DNA from 2 places in the Blautia sp. 1001283B150304_161114_C9 genome. Region 1 is predicted to be linked to the other one. Evidence: predicted binding sites of a transcription regulator. Region 1 holds the regulator's gene; the other holds the start of a gene.
The links. Region 1 encodes Rex, which represses fermentation and respiration genes when NADH is low (regulators of the CRP and FNR family bind a similar motif). Its sites were predicted from a motif close to ATTGTTAANTANTTAACAAT; they were not measured.

Region 1 (11,615 bases):
TCTGTACAGGCTGGTTATCATCAGAATAAGGAACATTGGAATACCATTATTCTAAATGGGACGGTACCGGATAAAGATATTAAAAGAATGATATCCGAAAGCTATGATCTCGTAACATACAGCCCGACAAAGAAGATTTATGAGGCAGTGAAGCAAATTCCGAAAGGATGCGTTGCAACTTATGGTCAGGTTGCCGAAATGGCAGGGAATCCGAGAATGTCGAGAGCGGTAGGGAATGCCCTCCATAAGAATCCGGATCCGGAGCATATTCCCTGTTATCGGGTAGTGAATTTCAGAGGAGAACTGTCAGGGGCTTTTGCCTTCGGCGGTAAAGATGTACAGAAAAAGCTACTGGAAGCAGATGGAATTGAGGTTGTCAATGGAACGGTGGATTTAAAAAAATATGGATTGACGCAAAGAGATGATAAACGGTGAGAAAACAGATACGGATGATTACCTTATTATCATTTGGATGTTGCTTTTGATAACGGCCTGAGAAAGGATTACGGAAATTCTGAAATCCGATATGATCATTTTTATTATAAAGAGAAGAAGCTGTCTTTTACCAGACAGGAATTTTGTAATGCTCATCAGTTGGGGGCGGGCAAATCTTTCCGGATCTGCCTGGCAAAGGACTGTATTATAGGTGCAGGAAGCCTGGTTACCAAGAATACTGTGATACCGGATGGCTCACTGGTAATGGGCAGTCCGGCCAGGATCAAACGAAATCTCACCTGGGAAGAATATCCTGAAAATATTGTGGCTTTAGAAAAAATCCATAGTAATCCCATAAAATAATGCAATTAAAACAATTCAGTAGTGATATCATACTCCTGCTTTACGATAAACAGATTTCATGTTATGATTATTTCAGCTGAATTTGAGATATTCTATTAATGAAAAGGGCAACTATTCAACAGTTTCTGACTGTGAAAGTATTGAACAGTTACGAAGAAAAATAAAAGGAGGATCAATGTTATGCTTACAACATGGACTCCGGCACATATGCCGGAAAAAGAGGAAATCAAAACCCGTCTGCAGACAGCAAGAAGTCAGCTCTATGATTTTCAGATGAAAATCAAGGAACATAAGATCCCGGTAATCGTACTCTTTGAAGGCTGGGGATCTTCCGGCAAGGGAAGTACGATCGGAAAAGTCATTAAGAATATTGATCCGCGTTTCTTTAAGGTTGCCACTATGTCAGCTCCCACAGCAGAAGAACTGAGATATCCATTTCTGTATCGCTATTTTAAACAGATTCCGGAAGCCGGAAAATTTACATTTCTGGATTCCGGCTGGATGGAGCAGACTTGTAAAGACTGTCTGTCGGGCGAGATTGAAGGCGAAGGTTATACACAGCGGATTGACAGCATCCGCCGTTTTGAGCGGCAGCTTACAGATAATGGTTATCTGGTGCTGAAATTCTTTATGCAGATTGACAGGGATGAACAGAAGCGGCGTGAAAAATTACTTCTGGATCATAAAGACACCAGATGGCGTGTGTCAGACTTTGATAAATGGCAGAATGAACATTACAAAAAATGTGCAAAAATATTTTCTCAGTATCTGTCTGACACGAATGCGTCCTCTGCACCATGGTACATCATAGATGCCAGTGACAGAAAATGGGCGGAACTTCAGGTGCTGGAGACTATGGTAAGCAATATTGAAGTTGCCATGCAGAATCAGGCACATTCCGTTCCGATTTTGCAGAATGTATTCCCTCTGGAGCAGATTCCCCGTCTGTCGGATATTGATCTGAGAGATAAAACAATGGATGACGAGGAGTACAGGGGAGAACTGAAACAGCTCCAGAGTAAACTGGGGGAACTCCATAATAAACTGTACAGGAGACGTATTCCTGTGATCATCACGTATGAAGGCTGGGATGCGGCAGGTAAAGGAGGTAATATCAAACGTATTACAGAAGCTCTGGATCCCCGGGGTTATGAAGTACATCCAATCGCAAGTCCGGAACCGCATGAGAAGGCCAGACATTATTTATGGCGTTTCTGGACAAGACTTCCGAAAAATGGGCATATCGCTATTTTTGACAGAACCTGGTATGGCAGAGTTATGGTAGAACGTCTGGAGGGATTTTGCAGTGAAAATGACTGGAAACGTGCCTACAACGAAATGAATGAGTTTGAGAAAGAACTTAAAGACTGGGGTGCAGTCATTATTAAATTCTGGGTACAGATTGATAAGGATACACAGCTGGAGCGTTTTCAGGAGAGACAGAATAATCCGGAGAAACAATGGAAGATCACAGATGAGGACTGGAGAAACAGAGAGAAATGGGATGCCTATGAAGTGGCCGTAAATGAGATGCTTCAGAAGACAAACACTTCCTTTGCGCCATGGCATGTACTGGAATCTGTTGACAAGAAATATGCCCGTATCAAAGCACTCAGAATTGTGATCTCTGAAATAGAAAAAGCATTAAAAGAAAATTAAATTTTGCGGGAAATGTGTAAATGAATGATAAGATAACAGTCTGCCTGGGTAAGGGCGGGCAAAGAGAAATGGCAGAATCTTTTGCCAGAAAGAACAATGTTCCGATTATGGACAAACCGGGAGAACATCTGACAGTAATGTTTGACTCCCGGGGCGTATCACTTACCGGTTATGGCCTGACATATCAGGGAGATTTTGAAGGAATGCTGCACAGAGTCACAAACGGAAGACTTTCCCATGAAATGCTGGTACGTGCGGTCAAAACTGAGGGAGAACATCTGAAAGCAATTGATGCCACTGCAGGCATGGGGGAGGATGGTTTCCTTCTTGCAGCATATGGCTATGAGGTGACATTATACGAACAGAATCCGGTGATCGCCGCACTTTTGAAGGATGCGCTCCGGCGTGCCAGAAAGCATCCCGTATTAAAAGACATTGCTTCCAGAATGAAACTGGTAGAGGGTGACAGTGTGTCATGTATGGAGAAACTTATGGATCCGGTAGATGTGATCTATCTTGATCCCATGTTCCCGAAGAGACAGAAATCCGGTCTGATAAATAAAAAACTTCAGCTGATCCAGAAACTTGAACCTCCATGTTCTGAGGAAAAAGATCTTTTTGATGCAGCTATCAAAGCCGGACCTTCCAGAATTATCGTAAAACGTCCTCTTAAGAGCGTCTGTCTTGATGGAAGAGAGCCTTCTTATATATTAAAAGGAAAAGCAATACGATATGACTGTTATGTGATGTAGAAGGTTTATCAGCACATTGCAGCAGCCCTTTATTTTTGAGGGCTGCTGCAATGTATTTTTTTCCATTCCCGGATAAATTCCATTTGTTCCTGATCGGAGATTTCCTGGGAGGCAGCGTCATTTCCGGCAGCTACACAGCAGAGCAGGACGAAGGTCTGAAAGAGTAAAAATACCAGTATCAATAATAATGCAGTCATAATTTGTCTCCTTAATATTATGCAGATGGTTACAGTTATTATATGAAATTGCTATAAGGATATTTTTCGGGATTTCTGTAACAGATTCTGTATATGCCTGTTGTTTTGCATATCAGAAGTATCTGCATATCATGGAAGCTTTATACATTTTATTTACAGAAAAACGGAGATATGACAGGAGAAACTGTCGGACACGAAAATATAATCTTCCGAATAATTTAAAGTAAGACGCAGATGTTCATTGTCTTTGCAGCGACCTGATGAACAGTTGCGGTAAGATTTCATTATCCAGATGATTCGGAGGATTTTTTATGAAGAATTCAGATGATTCCGGATATACAGGAAAGCACGTGGGTGTGTGTGTTCTGGATACCGGGATTTTTCCTCATATAGATTTTACAGGGAGAATACTTGCGTTTCAAGATTTCATCGGACATCGTATCAGACCTTATGATGATAATTCTCATGGAACCCATGTATGTGGGATCATTGGCGGTGACGGAAGGGCTTCGGAAGGACGGATCAGAGGAATTGCCCCCGGGTGTAGCCTGATAGTTCTGAAGGTGCTCGACAGAACGGGAAATGGCAGGAAAGAAGATGTTTTGCAGGCTTTTCGCTGGATTCTGGAGAATAAGAGATATTATGGGATACGTGTAGTGAATATCTCGGTGGGAACAACCTGCAGGAGAGCAGAAGATCACAGAGTTCTGATTGCGGGTGTGGAACAACTTTGGGATGCAGGTCTGGTGGTAGTGGCTGCGGCAGGAAATCAGGGACCGAAGGCAGGAAGTGTGACAGCACCGGGAAGCAGCCGGAAGATTATCACAGTAGGCTCCAGCGATCTGCTTACAGGACGGACTGCCATATCCGGCAGGGGACCTACCTTTGAGTGTGTTTGTAAACCGGATCTGGTTGCACCCGGGAATCATGTTCTTGCCTGTGCACCGGGAGCAGATAACGGATATGGAGTGAAGAGTGGTACTTCTATGTCTACACCTCTGGTTGCAGGGGCAGCGGCATTGATGCTTGAGAAGAATCCGGAGCTGACTAATGTTCAGATTAAGATGAAATTGAAAGAAAGTGCCAGGGATATGGGATTGCCAAAGAATCAGCAGGGATGGGGAGAACTGGATCTGGAACGTTTTATGGAACTGTGATCAGTAATCTTTTATTTCACAAAATTATTGCTTTAGAGCGTGTCTGAAAAAGGCTTTCTGCAAGATGTGCGTCACAATTTGTGGGATATTTTGCCCGGATGAGGGCGCCGTAGCGGGCTACGGCAACTGAATGCGGGTGAAATATCCGCAAAGTGGGGCGTACAGATTGCGGGAATGATTTTTCAGATACGCTCTAGTGTATAAAAGCATTGACGAACGGTCTGTTTTCGGCTATCATGATAATTAACTGGATAAGAGCCAAAGAGGAGGATTAACATGAAAAAAATTCAGATGCAGACACCACTTGTGGAGATGGATGGAGATGAGATGACCAGAATTCTCTGGAAAATTATCAAAGATGAACTTCTTCTTCCGTATATTGATTTGAACACTGAGTATTATGACCTTGGTCTGGAATACAGAAATGAAACGGATGATCAGGTAACTGTTGATGCGGCAGAGGCTACAAAGAAGTACGGCGTAGCAGTGAAATGTGCAACTATCACTCCTAATAAGGCAAGAATGGAAGAGTATACCTTAAAGAAAATGTACAAGAGTCCTAACGGAACGATTCGTGCAATTCTTGACGGAACTGTTTTTCGTGCCCCAATCGTAGTGAAGGGTATTGAACCATGTGTTAAGAACTGGAAGAAACCGATCACCATCGCACGTCATGCCTATGGTGATGTGTATAAGAACACAGAGATGTATATTGACGGCCCCGGAGATGCTTATCTGGTATTTGAAGGCGCAGACGGACAGCAGAGAAAAGAGCTAATCCATCATTATGAGGGACCGGGTGTGCTTCAGGGTATGCACAATCTGGATGATTCTATCACAAGTTTTGCAAGATGCTGTTTTAATTATGCACTGGATACAAAACAGAACCTGTGGCTTGGCGGCAAGGATACGATCTCCAAGATTTATGACGGACGTTTTAAGGAAATCTTTGCAACTATTTATGAGGATGAGTTTAAGGAGAAATTTGAGGCAGCAGGCATTGAATATTTCTACAGCCTGATCGATGATATCGTAGCTCGTGTCATGAAGGCTGAAGGCGGATTTATCTGGGCCTGCAAGAACTATGATGGAGATGTTATGAGCGATATGGTTTCTTCAGCATTTGGTTCTCTGGCTATGATGACATCTGTACTGGTATCTCCACAGGGATATTACGAATATGAAGCTGCTCATGGAACTGTACAGAGACATTATTATCGCTATCTGAAAGGTGAGGAGACATCTACTAACTCTGTAGCAACTATTTTTGCATGGACCGGAGCTCTGAGAAAAAGAGGTGAGCTGGACGACAATAAAGAATTGATGGAATTTGCTGATAAACTGGAGAAGGCGACTCTGGAGACGATTGAAAGCGGTAAGATGACAAAAGACCTTGCGCTGATCACTTCTCTTGAGGATGTGACAATACTGAACAGCAAAGATTTCATCTTTGCCATCAGAGAGAGACTGGATGAAATTTTATAATGTCAGAAATTATCCGGTAATGTTTCTATAACATTATAAAGTTCTCCGGGCAGGATCACACTGCAGCGGAGAAACCTGTAAAAAGTTATAAACTGCGAAAATGGGAAGAACCTGCATTATGCAAGTTCTTCCCATTTTTCATATAATCCTTCTAATTCTTCGGTAATGGCGGCTTTCTCTTTGCTAAGTTTCGCACATTCTGCCACATTTGTGCAGATATCCGGGAGAATCATGGTCTCGTCGATCTCTTTATCTCTGGTCTCAAGTTCTTCGATGCGGGCTTCTACTTTTTTTAGTTCATTCTCGCGTTTTCGCTGACGGGCCTGTTCTTCTTTCTGCTGCTGCCAGGAAAGCTTGTTATCAGAAGCCTGCTTTGCTTCTGTCACAGCCTGAGCGGCAGCCGGAGCATATTTTTCCGTCAGCTCTTCTTTTTTCTCCAGATAATAGTCGTAATCTCCGATATAATTTACAATTGCCTGATTGGTCAGATCCAGGATCCGGGTAGCTGTCTGGTTGATGAAGTAACGGTCGTGGGAAACATAGAATACTGTTCCTGTGTAACTGTTCAATGCCTCTTCAAGAATCTCTTTTGAAGCGATATCCAGATGGTTGGTGGGCTCATCGAGGATCAGAAAGTTTGCTTCGGACAGCATCAGCTTGGCGAGGGAAACACGACCTCTTTCTCCGCCGGACAGAGCGGAGATCAGTTTGAATACGTCATCCCCTGTGAAAAGGAATGCTGCCAGCATATTTCGAATTTCTGTTTCCGTAAGTGTGGGATAAGCATCTGAGATTTCCTCAAAAATAGTTTTCTCCATATGAAGAACATGGTGTTCCTGGTCATAGTAGCCAATCTGTACCTTGGAACCAAGAGTAAATCTGCCGCTGTCTGCATCGATCAGCCCATTGATGATCTTTAACATGGTGGTTTTGCCTGTGCCGTTATTGCCAATCAGGGCTACACGTTCTCCACGTTTGATCTCAAAGGAGATGTCACTGAAAAGTGTCTGTCCGGGAAAAGATTTGGAAAGACTTTCCACAGTAAGGACATCATTTCCGCTGACAAATCTTGGTTCCAGGGAAATGCGCATCTGATTCTGAATCTCCTGTGGTTTATCAATGCGCTGGACTTTATCCAGCATTTTCTCGCGGCTTTCTGCACGTTTGATAGATTTCTCGCGGTTAAAGGATTTCAGCTTGGCAATGACTGCTTCCTGATGTTTGATATCCCGCTGCTGGTTCAGGTAGGCTTTGTACTGGGCGTCACGCAGCTGGGCTTTTTTCAGGGCATAGGCAGAATAGTTGCCACTGTACATACGCATATTTCCTGCTTCGATTTCCACAACTTTTGTTACGACTTTGTCAAGAAAGTAACGGTCGTGGGATACGATAAATACAGCACCCGGGTAATTCAGAAGATAGGTTTCCAGCCAGGAAATACTCTCCATATCCAGATGGTTGGTAGGCTCATCCAGAAGAAGAATGTCAGGGCTGGCAAGAAGCAGTTTACCCAGAGCTACGCGGGTTTTCTGGCCGCCTGAAAGAGTTTCTATCTGGCGTTCGAAATCTTCTTCTGTGAAACCAAGACCTTTTAATACACCCATGATCTCACTTTTGTAAGCGTAACCATTTTCCAGTTCAAACTGGTGACTCAGTCTTGTGTAAGTATTCATCAGGCTGTCCAGAGCATCTCCGGTGGTGGTTTTCATTTCCTGTTCCAGAGAGCGCAGACGATTCTCCATATCAATAATGTGCTGTTTGGTGGAAATCAGTTCTTCGTAAATGGTATGATGGCCATGAATGTCCTGATACTGGGCAAGGTAGCCGATATTTTTATCTTTGGCAAGTACCACGTTTCCTGAATCCGGGGAGAGCTCATGCATAATGATTCGCAGCAGAGTCGTCTTGCCTGCACCGTTATTGCCGATGAGAGCTGCCTTTTCGCGGTCTTCTATATGGAAACTGGCATCCTTGAGAATGATTTTTTCGCCAAAGGATTTACAGATATTCTGACATGATAAAATCATAGGAATTCCTCCGTTTGTAATTTGTCCGCGTACTATTATAATCGAAAATGCCTGTTTTTGAAAGCATTTTAAGAGATTTTGTCCAGGGAAAAGAAAGCACCGGATGGATGCATGGAAGAAAATATGATATTCCGGGGAATTTTTCAGAATGAAATTGATAAAAAAATACAGAAATATTTGGTCAAAAAGTACAAATTTAATTTGACAATAAAATAACATCTGGGTATAATTGACATAGATAAGCTAAGGAGGGAAAATTTGTGGAAGCTAAGGAAATTTCGAAAGCGGTAATCAAGCGTCTGCCGCGGTACTACCGCTACCTCGGTGAATTGATGGAGGAGAATGTAGAGCGTATATCTTCAAATGATCTTAGCAAGAAGATGCATGTGACGGCTTCCCAGATTCGTCAGGACTTAAATAATTTCGGTGGTTTTGGTCAGCAGGGTTACGGCTATAATGTACGCTATTTGTATACAGAAATCGGTAAGATCCTTGGGCTGGATACTGTACATCCGATGATTATTCTGGGTGCCGGTAATCTGGGACAGGCATTGGCCAATTATGTGGATTTTGAAAAGCGCGGATTTAAGCTGGTTGGTATTTTTGACGTCAATCCTGTACTTGAGGGGATTGCAGTTCGTGGAATTGAGATTCAGATGTTGAGCGATCTTCCTTTGTTTCTGAAGGAGAATGAGGTTGAGATCGCGATCCTGACTCTTCCTAAAAATAAAGCCAAAGAGATGGCAAAGATTTTAATTGATAATGGAATTAAGGCAATCTGGAATTTTGCACATATTGATCTGGATGCCCCGGAGGATGTAATGGTAGAGAACGTACATCTTTCAGAGAGTCTTATGACTTTGTCCTATAACCTGAGTGAGTACAGAAAGGAACATGAAGGGATGTAAGGGATAACTGTGAAACACAAGGCTGTGGTCATCTGATCACAGCTTTTCTCTTGTATGTAAATGTGTTATTGTAAACAGGAGGTGAACAGATGAGAGAGATTGTAACTGCTGTTGAGATGAAAGAACTGGATCATAATACGATTCAGAAAGCCGGGATATCTTCTCCGGTACTTATGGAGAGGGCGGCATTAAAGACGGTTGAGGAGATTGTACAGAGATTAAAGAATAAAGAAAAAGAGAAAATCCTTGTGGTCTGCGGAACCGGCAACAATGGCGGAGACGGATTGGCAATTGCCAGACTGCTTCAGTTGAGAGGAGTCAGAACCTGGTATTATATTGCGGGTAAGGAAGAGAAAATGACTGCTGAAACTGCCGGACAGCTTAAAACAGCAGAATATTATCAGGTGCCCCGGGTGCATAACCTGGATCCGGATGAATATACTACTATAGTAGATGCCATCTTTGGGGTTGGACTGAGCAGACCTGTAGAGGGAAAATATGCAGAGCTTATCAGTACAATGAACCGGGCATCTGCGTATAAAGTAGCTGTGGATATTCCATCCGGGATTGACTCAGATACCGGATTTGAGAAGGGGATTGCATTCCGGGCAGATCTTACGGTTACCTTTGCTTTTCGCAAAAGAGGGCTGTGTTTTTATCCCGGACGCATGTATGGCGGTGAGATCGTTGTTACGGATATCGGAATCTATTCCATACCCGGAAAGAAAATCTGTATGCATCATCTGGAACGTGAAGATTTGAAAATGCTTCCGGAGAGAGTTCCCTATGGAAATAAAGGAACCTTCGGCAAGGTTCTTCTTATAGCTGGCAGCGAAGGAATGTGCGGAGCTGCATATCTGAGTGCAGCAGCTGCTCTGAAAAGCTCTGCGGGAATGGTGAGAATTCAGACCGTGGAGGCCAACAGGATTCCGTTGCAGACACTGTTGCCGGAAGCCATGATCACCTGTGATTTTGATGAGAAAAAAAACCAGGCAATGCTTGACTGGTGTGATGTGCTTGTGATAGGACCGGGTCTTGGAACCGGAGCGCAGAGCAGGGAAAGAGCTCAGTGGTTCCTGGCGAAGGCAGCTGAGTGTAAAAAAACAGTAATTCTGGATGCAGATGGCCTGAATCTTCTGTCAGTCCATGACAACTGGAAGTGTTTTATCGGGGAACATGTGATCCTGACACCTCATATTGGTGAGATGAGTCGTCTGTGCGGAAAAGAAATCGGTAAGATCCAGGATTGTCTGGCACAGACCGCAGCTGATTATGCAAAGGAGTCTGGAGCGGTTTGCGTTCTGAAGGATGCCTGTACTGTGGTGGCAGATGCTTTTGGAGATATGTATTTGAACATTTCGGGTAATGCAGGAATGGCTACAGCGGGAAGTGGAGATGTGTTAAGCGGTGTGCTTGCCGGTATACAGTGTATGTATCTGGCAGCAGAAAAGAAATTTTCTCCTGTTATGCTGGCTGCACTTGGTGTATATGTGCATGGGCTGGCAGGTGATCTGGCTGCTGAAACAGTAGGGCAGCGAGGGATGACCGCAGGAGATATCATCTGTTTTCTGCCGGAAATACTAAGATAGAATATTCATTTTGAGGCAGTAAATCTGTGAAACAATTTGCAGATATTAACATGAAAAAATAACAGAGGAAAATTATTATGAAGAAAGATAGCAGAGTAAAAGCAGTCATTTCACTGGATGCAGTAGAACATAATTTCCGGGAAATGAGAAAAAATATTGCAGAAGAGACAAAGATGATCGCAGTTATAAAGGCTGACGCTTATGGACATGGCGCGGTGCCGGTTGCACATCTCATTGAGGATTATGATTATATCTGGGGATTTGCGGCTGCAACTGCGGAAGAAGCGATTCATCTGCGAGAAGCCGGGATTACAAAACCAATCCTGATCCTTGGAATTGTTTTTGATGAATATTTTCCGGAACTTGTCCGTTATGAGATCCGTCCTGCAGTGTGCGAATATGAGGAGGCAAGGAAACTTTCAGACGAAGCGGTTCTGCAGAAAAAAACTGTACATATTCATATTGCTCTGGACACAGGAATGACCAGGATCGGTTTTGCGGATGCACAGGAAAATGTAGAGGAAATTAAAAAAATTTCAGAACTTCCAAATCTTGAGATTGAGGGTATGTTTACTCATTTTGCAAGAGCAGATGAGTATGACAGAAGTCCGGCTATGGTACAATTGGAGCGGTATCTGGATTTTTCAAGGCGCGTAGAAGAGGCAGGAGTGGAAATTCCTCTGCATCACTGTTCTAACAGTGCGGGCATCATACGTATGCCGGAAGCAAATCTGAATATTGTCCGCGCCGGAATCACAATTTATGGAATTTATCCTTCTTCTGAGGTGGAGAGAGATATTGTAAAGCTTGAGCCGGTTATGGAACTTAAGAGTCATGTGACTTATGTGAAGGACGTTCCTGCCGGAGCAGCGATCAGCTACGGCGGTACTTATGTGGCTGACAGGAAGCTTCGTGTGGCAACTGTTCCGGTGGGCTATGCAGACGGCTATTCCAGGCAGCTTTCCAATAAAGGCTGGGTTCTGATACATGGACAAAAGGCTCCGATCCTTGGCAGAGTCTGTATGGACCAGTTTATGGTAGAT
Region 2 (11,615 bases), on a different contig from region 1:
TTATGTATCAAATTCAGAAAAAGAGGACAAAAGAGTCAAGACGCAGAAGATCATGTATAAAGAAAGGAAAGGTGGAAAGCATGAGGAAAAAGTTATTAGCCGGGATTCTGGCACTTGCACTGTGTTCTACAAATATGCCCCCCCAGACCATATTTGCGGAAGAATTTACTTCCGGAAATCAGGATGTAGTGTCTGAGGAAGAAACTCCGGAGATTTTTACCAATGAGGAGCTGGAAGCGGCAGGAGAGACAGATGAGGAACTGTCTGTATTCAGTTCAGACGAGGTTCCTGAATTTAATGATGCCCCCGATGAGGCAATGGCTGCTGCGGAAAATGAAGGAATTGATTTAGCTAATGTTTCGGGCGGAATTTATACTATAAGTTCGGCAGGAGATCACAAATTCATATGTAGCCAGGAAACAGGAAATAGAATTGTGGTTGATGGAGAGGGAATTTCACCGGAAGACAGCATCAACATTTATCTTAATAAAGTAAATATCAATACATCTACTGGTCCGGCACTGCAAATAAATGTTAATGTTAAAGCTACAGTCACTATCTATTTAACAGGCACAAATAATCTTATAGCAAAGAATACATGGTATGCCGGTTTACATAAAGCTAACAAAGCTTCGCTTATAATAACAACCAAGGTTTTAGACACTACTGCAGGAATCTTAAATGCTCATGGTAGTAGCGATGGGAATGGCGCCGGAATTGGTGGCAGTAATATTACTATTAATAGTTGTTCTGTAATTGCTAGTTCTAAGTATGGTGCTGGAATTGGTGGCAACAATCAAGGCGCTGGCAGTAAAATTACCATTAATAGTGCTTCTGTAACTGCTCGTTCTACGGATGGTGCCGGAATTGGTGGCGGCCTTTACGGCGATGGCAGTGATATTATCATTAATAATAGTTCTGTAACTGCTAGTTCTACGAATGGTGCCGGAATTGGTGGCGGCGAAGGAAATTCTTGCGAAAATATTACCATTAATAGTAGTTCTGTAACTGCTAGTTCTAAGTATGGTGCCGGAATTGGTGGCGGCAAGGGATATGGAGGTTCTTGCAAAAATATTACCATTAATGGCGGCTCGGTAAAAGCCTCTTCTGTATCCGGTTCCCCAACAAACGAAGGGAAAGAGGTTTACTGTTGTACTATTGAAAATCCCGAAAATGCGAACGTAACAATCAAACCTGGAACAGGTAATTGGAAGCCTGTAAACCATTCCTCTCTCGACCCTGATGACACTAATCTGTATGTTTGGCTACCCAAGCTCGAAGGCAATTCTACAAACAGCTATTTGATTATACTTGACCCAAAAAACGGTTCAGAATCTCGAATACGGAATTATTCATTCGACACCGTTACCAACACATTTAAAGCTGCTCAAGTTGTTAATGATTTTATATTTAAGTCCCCTGTAAAGCCTACTATTTACGATGGTCAGCCTAAAGAAGCCTCATTAGAGTTTAAATTTAAACCTACACATGAAAATAACAGAAAAATCTCATTGGTATATTATAAAGGTAACTACAATGATATCAATGAGAACACTCAACCGCTCCAAGGTGTTCCTGTAAATGCAGGCACATATACCGTAAAGGCTGAGATAGAGGCAAGTAAATCCTATTTTGCACATAAAGGATTACTAAGTCCAAAATGGACATTTACTATTGAAAAAGCCCCTGTAGCACCAGGAGCAGATTTTAATAAAACTTCTATATCCGTTCTATGGTCCTGTAAAAAGATCAGCGACATTGCCAACCCTTTTTCGGCTGACTGGAACTGGGATAACGTTAATCCTGATCAGGAATTACAAGTTGGAAAACCCATTACAGCTACCGCAATTTACAATGGCGACGATAAGGGGAATTACGAAAAAGAATCTATTACTTACACAATCACCAGAAGTCAATGCACGCACGAACACACCGCCGGACGTTATTACTCCTCTCCATCCTGTACTTCCAGCGGATATAGCGGAGATACCTACTGCACAGACTGTAATGAAACACTTTCCTATGGTTATACCATTTCCGCATACGGCCATGACTATGACAACGGCGTTATCACTACAGAACCAACTACAGAAATTGACGGAATCATAACTTACACCTGTAAACGCTGCAAACATCAGGATACAAAAAATCTCGGAAAGCTTGGTGACGGGGAACCTTACATTGAGGGAAGTTTCCAGAAGAAAGGCTGGGATACTGTTAATGATCTGATCAAGACATCCAAAGAAAAAGATACCATCTCCATTATCATGAATGGTGCCAGGACACTTCCTGCTTCCGTTTTATCCGGGATAAAAGGCAAAGATATTTCCCTGAACCTTGATATGGAGAATGGTTTCATCTGGAAGATCAACGGTACTTCCATTACAGCAGAAACACCTGCAGATACCGATCTTTCTGTTATAAACACAACAGAATATATCCCGGCAGCATTATACAGTCTGATCTCCACAAACCAGAATGATTTCGGTTTCCATCTTGGAAGAAATGGAATTTTTGATTTCCCGGCTGTGCTTTCTGTAAAAGCAGATGCCTCCTGTGCAGGACTTATGGCAAATCTGTTCTGGTATGATGTTGAGAATGGGGTTCTGCAGTGTATCCAGACTGTAACTGTAGGCGGTGCATTTGAGCGCAGTATTCCATATGCTGACTTTACCCTTTCCAAAGGACAGGATTATTTCATAGCATTTGGTACAGAATCTCTCAATGGCAGAGTTATTCACACAGACGGAAGTATCACAGATGAAAACGGTGCATACCTGCGACCTGCCGACACAAAGATTTCCAGCCACTCCATTGACAGAAACAAGCTTACTGTCAAACTTGCCAAAGGATGTGCCGGTGCTCAGGGTTATGACTTCGTGATCAGCAGGAAATCGGATATGCTCCAGACAGGTAAATTCAGCAAAACAGTTTCCTCAACCGGCAAGCCGCAGGCATCCTTCAGATATCTTTCAAAAGGTACCTGGTATGTGGCAGCCCGAAGCTGGGTTCTGGATGCACAGGGCAATAAGGTCTATGGTTCCTGGACAAAGGTTAAAAAGATCAAGATCACAGTTGTCACACCACAGCAGCCAAAGATCAGGGATATCGTTGTAAAAGGAAACACTGTGACTATTACTTACACAAAATGCAAAAATGCCACAGGTTATGAGATTCTGCTCGGAACCAAATACAAGACCTCCGCAGGAGAGAAGTATCCGGTTAAGAAATATGTGAAACGTACAGAAGGCAAAAATACCGTAACTGTAACCTTTACAAACGTAAAGAAAGGTACCTGGTATGTGACAGTGCGATCCTGGAATAAGACCTCCAAGAATAAATCCAGAGTTTACAGTCCATACTCCACAATGAAGAAATTTACTGTATGTTTTTTTCGTAACTGAATAGACTAATACTAAAGAAAACAAGAGGTACTGCTAAAAGGCGGTGCCTCTTTTCGGTACAGGAATGATTACCGGAGTAAGCAGAATGATCATATTATCCAGGAGGACAGATTTATGTGGGAATTTATAGTGGCATTGATTTCAGGGGCGCTGATGAGTATTCAGGGTGTTTTTAACACGGAGGTGACAAAGCAGACCAGTCTCTGGGTATCAACCGGCTGGGTGCAGCTGTCGGCTTTTGCAGTCTGTGTTCTTGCCTGGCTTTTCACAGGACGGGAAAGTGTGGCTGCGCTCTGGCAGGTGGACAATAAATATACACTCCTTGGTGGTGTGATCGGAGCGTTTATTACAATTACAGTAATCCAGAGCATGGGAGCTCTTGGACCTGCCAGGGCGGCAATGCTGATCGTCATTTCGCAGCTGGCAGTTGCTTATGTAATTGAATTATTTGGATTGTTTGGGGTAGATAAAGAACCTTTTGAATGGCGCAAAATCCTTGGATTGCTGATCGCGATTTCCGGAATTGTTATATTTAAGTGGCAAAAATAAGAGTTTACTATTGTAAAATCATTAAGATTTCGTTACAATAAGGGTGGCATTATGGACAGGGGGACTCTTACTCTGAGAAATAAGAGGAGGACCCTTATGATAAAAATAAAAAACAGATGTTGTTATACTGTGACGCTGATATTGTGTGGAACTTTGTTTCTTACAGGACTGACAGGTTGTAAGAGCAGAGAGGCACAGTTTCTGATTGAAGGACTGCAGGAAGCGAAAGCAGAGGTGGATGCGGAGTCATCGGAAGAGAAAACATCAGGACAGAAGTCGAAGAAAGATACAGATGAGAAGAACGCTGATACAGAAGACCGACAGAATGATGATGGCAGTTCTGCAGAGTCCCGGAAAAAACAGGCAGAATCAGATGGTTCAGATGCAGGTAATGGGACAGGAAGTGATTCTGGGAAACATACTTCAGATGTTGATATAGATAATGGGTCAGAAGCAGTTTCTGATAAGGAAATGCAGCAGGCGATGATCTATGTTGATGTCTGCGGAGCAGTTGCGAATCCGGGAGTTTTTCAGCTGGCAGCCGGGAGCCGGGTGTTTCAGGCGATTGAGGCGGCGGGAGGATATCTTCCCGAGGCAGCTCTAACCTGTGTAAACCGTGCAGGAGTTCTGACAGACGGACAGCAGCTTTATATTCTCACACAGGAAGAGATGGAGCGGCAGGGACTGGATCCTGCAGAGATGGCCAAAGCATCAGATGGACAGATGAATGGAAGTGCCGGGACAGGACAGAACACAGGGATGGTCGCTCAGGTTCAGCAGGATAACAGGATCAACATAAATACAGCAGATGAAGCTCAGCTTACTACGCTGACGGGGATCGGTGCAACACGTGCGCAGGCGATCATTGCCTACAGAGAAGAGAACGGGCCATTTGCTGCGATAGAGGATATTATGAATGTACAGGGTATCAAAGAAGGTACTTTTGCAAAGATAAAAGATGAGATAGTAGTAGGATAAGGAGAACCGAATGAGCAGGAAAGTTTTGGTAGTAGATGATGAGAAACTGATCGTAAAAGGAATCCGTTTTAGTCTGGAACAGGATGGTATGGAGGTAGACTGCGCTTATGATGGAGAAGAGGCAGTAGAGAAAGCAAAAGATAAAAAATATGATATTATCCTTCTGGATCTGATGCTGCCGAAGATGGACGGGCTGGAAGTATGCCAGCAGATCCGCGAATTTTCCAATGTGCCGATCGTGATGCTGACAGCTAAGGGCGAGGATATGGATAAGATCCTTGGTCTTGAATATGGTGCGGATGATTATATCACCAAACCGTTCAATATCCTGGAAGTTAAGGCACGTATCAAAGCGATCATGCGCCGTGCGGGAAGCGACCACGAGGAGAAAGAAAAGGCAAAGAGCATTCAGGTGGGCGATCTTCGTATGGACTGTGAAGGCAGACGTGTATTTATTGCAGGTAGAGAGATTAATCTGACAGCAAAGGAATTTGATGTACTGGAGCTTCTGGTATTTAATCCGAATAAGGTTTACAGTCGTGAGAACCTGCTGAACATTGTATGGGGATATGAGTATCCGGGTGATGTGCGTACTGTGGATGTACATATCCGCCGTCTCCGTGAGAAGATTGAAACCAATCCAAGTGAACCGAAGTATGTACACACCAAATGGGGCGTTGGATATTATTTCCAGGCACAATAAAAAGAACGCATGAAACAGACAGACTGCATTTTATGAAACAAAGATCATAAAATGTGGTCTGTTTTTTGTTAGGACTGATTGTGATGCACATCTTGCAGAAAGCCTTTTTCAGACACGCTCTAGAGAAAGAGTGGCAGTTTAGTTTGATTCAGTTTAGTTTGGTTTACATCTGAGATGGTTTAGTATTGAACAAAGCTGATAAAAATTAGACAAACAAAACAAACATCTATAGAGGAAAATGATAAAAAATTAGAAAATTTCTATAAATGCGCTTGTGAAAATGACGAAAAAGGCATATAATTAACGTTACAATATGTAAAGAGTGCAATAAAAAGAGAAAAAACAGGTATAAGGAGGGTGCGAAATGCTAGATCAGTCATTTTATCAGAAAGCGGATGAGATCATTGCTTTCTATGGTAAAAAGCCGGCATCACTGATTCCGATCATGCAGGATATTCAGGGGGTGTACAGATATCTCCCGGAAGAATTGCTTACATATGTTGCGGAGCAGATCGGTGTGACAGAAGCGAAAGCGTTCAGTGTTGCCACATTTTATGAGAATTTCTCATTTGATGCGAAAGGTAAATATGTGATCAAGGTCTGTGACGGAACAGCCTGTCATGTAAGAAAATCAATACCGGTTCTGGAGGAACTTTATAAGAAACTGGGGCTGTCAAAGACAAAGAAGACGACAGACGATATGATGTTTACTGTGGAAACAGTTTCCTGTCTTGGTGCCTGCGGACTTGCACCGACTATGATGGTCAATGAAGAGGTATATCCGAGAATGACTCCGGAGAAGGCAGATGAGCTGATTGATAAACTGAGAGGGGGCGAACAGGGATGATCCAGAATAAGGAAGTATTGGAGCAGATCAGAGAAGAAGCTGTGAAAGAACTTAATTCTTATGACTGTCGTATTCTTGTCTGTTCAGGTACCGGATGTGTGGCAACCGGTTCTCAGAAAATCTATGAGAAATTCATGGAGATTGCCAAAGATGCTCCGGGAGTTACCATTGAGTTTGGACCTCATGACAAAGATGCACATGTAGGTGTAAAGAAAACAGGATGTCAGGGTGTCTGTGAGCTTGGACCACTTGTTCGTATCCAGAAAGGCGACGATGTGATCCAGTATACGAAGGTTCAGATCGAAGACTGCCAGGAGATTTTTGAGAAGAGTGTTCAGGGTAATGAGACTATCGAGAGACTGCTTTATCAGAAAGGCGGTAAAGTAAGCCGCGGACCGGAAGATATTCCGTTTATCGCGAAACAGACCCGTATTGTTTTGAAGAACTGTGGTAAGTTTGATGCAGAATCTCTGAATGAGTACATAGCAAGCGGCGGTTTCCAGGCTCTGGAGAAAGCAATGTTTGAGATGGATCCGGATCTGGTTATTGATCAGGTTGATAAATCCGGTATCCGCGGACGTGGTGGCGGCGGCTTCCCGGCAGGTAAGAAATGGATTCAGGTAGCACGCCAGGCTGATCCTGTTCATTATGTGGTTTGTAACGGTGATGAGGGTGACCCGGGAGCATTTATGGATGGCTCCGTAATGGAAGGTGATCCGTATCGTCTGATCGAAGGTATGATGCTTGCAGCTTACGCAGTAAGAGCACAGCATGGATATATTTATGTACGTGCAGAATATCCGCAGTCTGTAGCACGTCTGAAACATGCAATTGCAGTTCTGGAGGAGAACGGACTTCTGGGAGACAATATTCTTGGAACAGGATTCTCTTTCCATATGCATATCAACCGTGGTGCAGGAGCTTTTGTATGTGGTGAAGGTTCTGCCCTGACTGCATCTATCGAAGGAAGCAGAGGCATGCCTCGTGTAAAACCGCCCCGTACAGTTGAACAGGGATTATGGGCAAAGCCTACTGTTCTGAATAACGTAGAAACTTATGCAAATATTCCGGAGATCATTCTCAAAGGAGCTGACTGGTACAGAAGTATCGGTACAGAGGGTTCACCTGGAACAAAGACTTTCTCATTGACCGGTTCTATCGAAAATACAGGTCTGATCGAAGTTCCGATGGGAACAACTTTAAGAGAGATTATTTTCGATATCGGTGGAGGTCTGAAATCCGGCGCTGCATTCAAGGCTGTTCAGATTGGTGGTCCGTCCGGCGGATGTCTGACAGAAGAACATCTGGATGTACCGCTTGACTTTGACTCTGTCAAGAAATACGGAGCGATCGTTGGTTCCGGTGGTCTGGTAGTTATGGACGAACATACCTGTATGGTAGAGGTTGCACGATTCTTCATGGGCTTTACTCAGAGAGAATCCTGCGGTAAATGCGGACCTTGCCGTATCGGTACGAAACGTATGCTTGAGATTCTTGAGAAGATCGTAGATGGTAAAGGTGAGATGGAAGATCTGGAGAAACTGGAACATCTTGGAAACTTTATCAAGGACCGTTCACTCTGCGGACTTGGAAAGAGTGCACCGCTTCCTGTACTTTCCACATTAAGAAACTTCAGAGATGAATATGTAGAGCATATCGTTGATAAAAAGTGCGCGGCTCATGTATGTAAGGCAATGCGTTCTTATGTGATTGATCCTGAGAAATGTAAAGGATGTACCAAGTGTGCAAGAAACTGTCCGGTTGGTGCGATCACAGGCAATAAGAAAGAGCCTCACAGCATTGATACCTCCAAGTGTATTAAGTGCGGAACATGTCTGGAAAATTGTGTATTCGGCGCAATTTCTGTGAATTAAGGAGGGTGAAAAGATGATTCATTTGACAATAGATGGAATTCCTGTAGAAGTGGAAAAGGGTACGACCATTCTGCAGGCTGCCAGACAGATCGGAGTGGAGATTCCTACACTCTGCTATCTGGAAGATGTATTGCCGGATGGTTCCTGTCGTTTGTGCGTGGTAGAAGTAACAAACAACGGAAGAACCAAATTTGATACGGCATGTACACTTCGCTGCTCAGAAGGTGATGAAGTACAGACAATGTCAGAGAAGGTAGTTGCATATCGTAAAGATACACTGGATCTCCTTCTTTCTGACCACCGTGTACACTGCTTCTCCTGCGAGGCAAACGGCGACTGTAAATTACAGGATTACTGTTTTGAATATGGTGTGACTGAGACAAGCTATCCTGGTGAAATGAAGGATATGCCCATCGATGATACCAATAAATTCTTTACCTATGATCCAAGCCTGTGTATTCTCTGCCATCGCTGCGTGAATACATGTAAGGAAATCGTGGGAAGAGGTGCGATCGACACTATGGACCGTGGTTTCCAGTCAGTGATCGGTGCACATTACAAACATAAATGGAACGAAGGTATCTGTGAATCCTGTGGTAACTGTGTGCAGGCCTGTCCGACAGGTGCACTGACCATGAAGCGCAGAAAGAAATACCGTCCGTACCAGATTGACAAGAAGGTTCTGACTACCTGTCCTCACTGTGCAACAGGCTGCCAGTATTATCTCCTTGTAAAAGACGGAAAGATTGTAGATACAGAAGCTGTAAACGGACCGTCCAACAAAGGACTGCTCTGTGTTAAGGGACGCAGCGGATGTTTCGATTTCGTACAGTCACCGGAGCGTATTAAATATCCGCTGATCAAGAATAAAGAGACAGGTGAATTCGAACGTGCAACATGGGATGAGGCACTGGATCTTGTTGCTTCCAAATTTATGGAGATCAAGAAACAGTATGGCTCTGATTCCCTTGCTGGTTTTGCGTGCTCCAGATCACCCAATGAAGATATTTACATGGTACAGAAGATGGTTCGCTGCTGCTTCGGCACAAACAATACAGACAACTGTGCACGTGTATGTCATTCCGCATCTGTATCAGGTCTTGCAATGACTCTTGGCTCAGGTGCCATGACAAACCCTATCGAAGATATCACAAAGAATGCAGATCTGATCATGCTGGTTGGTTCCAATCCTGAGGAAGCACATCCTGTAGTCGGCATGCAGATCCGTCAGGCCATCAAGAGAGGCTGCAAGCTGATCGTAGTTGACCCTCGTGATATCGGTCTGGCTAAGAAAGCAGATATCCATCTGAAACTGAAACCAGGTACAAATGTTGCTTTTGCAAACGGTATCATGAATGTGATCCTTTCTGAAGGTCTTCAGGATGACAAGTTCATCGCAGAGCGTACAGAAGGTTTCGAAGAATTAAAGGAAATCGTAAAAGATTACACACCTGAGAAGGTAGCTGAGATCTGCCACATTGACGCAGACGATCTGAGAAAAGCAGCAATCATGTATGCAAAAGCAGACCGCGCTCCGATCATCTACTGCCTTGGTGTAACCGAACATTCCACAGGTACAGAGGGCGTTATGTCCATGTCCAATATGGCAATGATGGTTGGCAAGCTTGGACGTGAAGGCTGTGGTGTTAACCCGCTTCGTGGACAGAATAACGTACAGGGTGCCTGCGATATGGGTGCTCAGCCGAATGTATATCCCGGATATCAGAAGGTTACTGATCCTGCAGTTCGTGAGAAATTCGAGAAAGCATGGGGTGTAAAACTTGATCCGAATATCGGAACTCATGCAACTGATGTATTCCCGAAGGCAATCACAGGCGAGATCAAGGGTCTGTATATTTATGGTGAGGACCCGGTAGTTACTGATCCGGATACCACACACATTATCAAAGCATTAAAGAGTCTTGATTTCTTTGTACTTCAGGAACTTTTCATGACAGAGACAGCTCAGTATGCAGATGTTATTCTTCCTGGCGTAAGCTATGCAGAGAAGGAGGGTACATTTACCAATACAGAGCGCCGCGTACAGAGAGTCCGCAAGGCTGTCACAGTGCCTGGCGAGATGAGACTGGATACAGATATTATTATTGATCTGATGAACCGTATGGGATATCCGCAGCCACATCTGACATCTGCTCAGATCATGGATGAGATCGCATCTCTGACACCGAGCTTCGCAGGTATCAGCCATGAACGTCTTGACAGTGAAGAAGTTCACGGACAGGGGCTTCAGTGGCCATGTACCTCCAAGAATCATCCGGGAACACCGATCATGCATGTTGGTAAATTCTCCCGTGGTCTTGGATGGTTCTACCCTGCAAAATATGTACCGTCAGCAGAGCTTCCGGATGAGGAATATCCGATCATCCTGATGACAGGACGTATCCTGTATCATTACACAACAAGAGCCATGACAGGAAAGACACCTGAGCTTATGGAGATCGAAGGTAAGTCATTTATCGAAATGAACATCGTAGATGCCGATAAGCTGGGTATCAAAAACGGTGATAAAGTCAGAGTTTCTTCCAGACGAGGATCCATTGAATCTACCGCTCGTGTAGGTACAAAGACCTCACCGGGTGAGAGCTGGATGCCATTCCACTTCCCGGATGGAAATGCAAACTGGCTGACCAACGCCGCACTTGACAAATACGCAAGAATTCCTGAATATAAGGTATGCGCAATTAAGATTGAGAAAGCATAAAACAATATCGGAGACAAAGTTCCGGATCTGATATCGTAAATATTATATGGGGCTGTCGCACATGGATCTGCTGTCCTTGCGGCAGCTCCATATTCCTTTATGGAAAGGCAAAAATAATCATTCGGCAGTACATCATTCTGTGAAAGTACGGAACGGTTACAGATAATTTTTTGTGAAAAATATAGTGTTACATAATAAGGAGTACGAGGCATGCAGAGATTTCAGTCAATCCTTCAGTTTAAAAAAGTCAGTTGTAAAAATTGTTACAAATGTGTCCGGAACTGCCCGGTCAAGGCGATACGTGTTCATGATCATCAGGCCAGGATCATAGAAAGTCAGTGTATTTACTGTGAGAAGTGTATCCTTGTCTGCCCGCAGGATGCCAAGGAAGAGCAGAATATGATTCCTGCAATCTGCAATGCAATGGAGAATAAGACGCAGGTTATAGCCTCTCTTCATCCGGCATATCTGGCACGTTTTGGGGTAACCGGTATCAACGGAATAAGGGAAGCGATGAAGAAGTTGGGATTTGCAGATG

Region 2: the regulator Rex is predicted to act here: its motif matches at 5,829-5,848, upstream of I4V44_RS06295 (complex I 24 kDa subunit family protein).

Annotation. Positions count from the first base shown of each region.
Region 1 covers NZ_JADPGO010000042.1:10,395-22,009, reverse strand. The annotation lists gene I4V44_RS15655 (methylated-DNA--[protein]-cysteine S-methyltransferase) at 1-435, shown strand, start outside; gene I4V44_RS18610 (hypothetical protein) at 469-798, shown strand; gene pap (polyphosphate:AMP phosphotransferase) at 979-2,457, shown strand; gene I4V44_RS15640 (class I SAM-dependent methyltransferase) at 2,478-3,209, shown strand; gene I4V44_RS15635 (S8 family peptidase) at 3,718-4,563, shown strand; gene I4V44_RS18375 (DUF6783 domain-containing protein) at 4,580-4,663, opposite strand; gene I4V44_RS18370 (DUF6783 domain-containing protein) at 4,640-4,693, shown strand; gene I4V44_RS18365 (DUF6783 domain-containing protein) at 4,690-4,767, shown strand; gene I4V44_RS15630 (NADP-dependent isocitrate dehydrogenase) at 4,840-6,048, shown strand; gene I4V44_RS15625 (ABC-F family ATP-binding cassette domain-containing protein) at 6,165-8,075, opposite strand; gene I4V44_RS15620 (redox-sensing transcriptional repressor Rex) at 8,336-8,983, shown strand; gene I4V44_RS15615 (bifunctional ADP-dependent NAD(P)H-hydrate dehydratase/NAD(P)H-hydrate epimerase) at 9,073-10,572, shown strand; gene alr (alanine racemase) at 10,650-11,615, shown strand, end outside.
Region 2 covers NZ_JADPGO010000008.1:88,235-99,849, forward strand. The annotation lists gene I4V44_RS06270 (hypothetical protein) at 1-60, shown strand, start outside; gene I4V44_RS06275 (hypothetical protein) at 81-3,404, shown strand; gene I4V44_RS06280 (DMT family transporter) at 3,519-3,953, shown strand; gene I4V44_RS06285 (ComEA family DNA-binding protein) at 4,050-4,931, shown strand; gene I4V44_RS06290 (response regulator transcription factor) at 4,942-5,634, shown strand; gene I4V44_RS18490 (DUF6783 domain-containing protein) at 5,693-5,776, shown strand; gene I4V44_RS06295 (complex I 24 kDa subunit family protein) at 5,999-6,481, shown strand; gene I4V44_RS06300 (NADH-quinone oxidoreductase subunit NuoF) at 6,478-8,355, shown strand; gene fdhF (formate dehydrogenase subunit alpha) at 8,369-11,077, shown strand; gene I4V44_RS06310 ([Fe-Fe] hydrogenase large subunit C-terminal domain-containing protein) at 11,288-11,615, shown strand, end outside.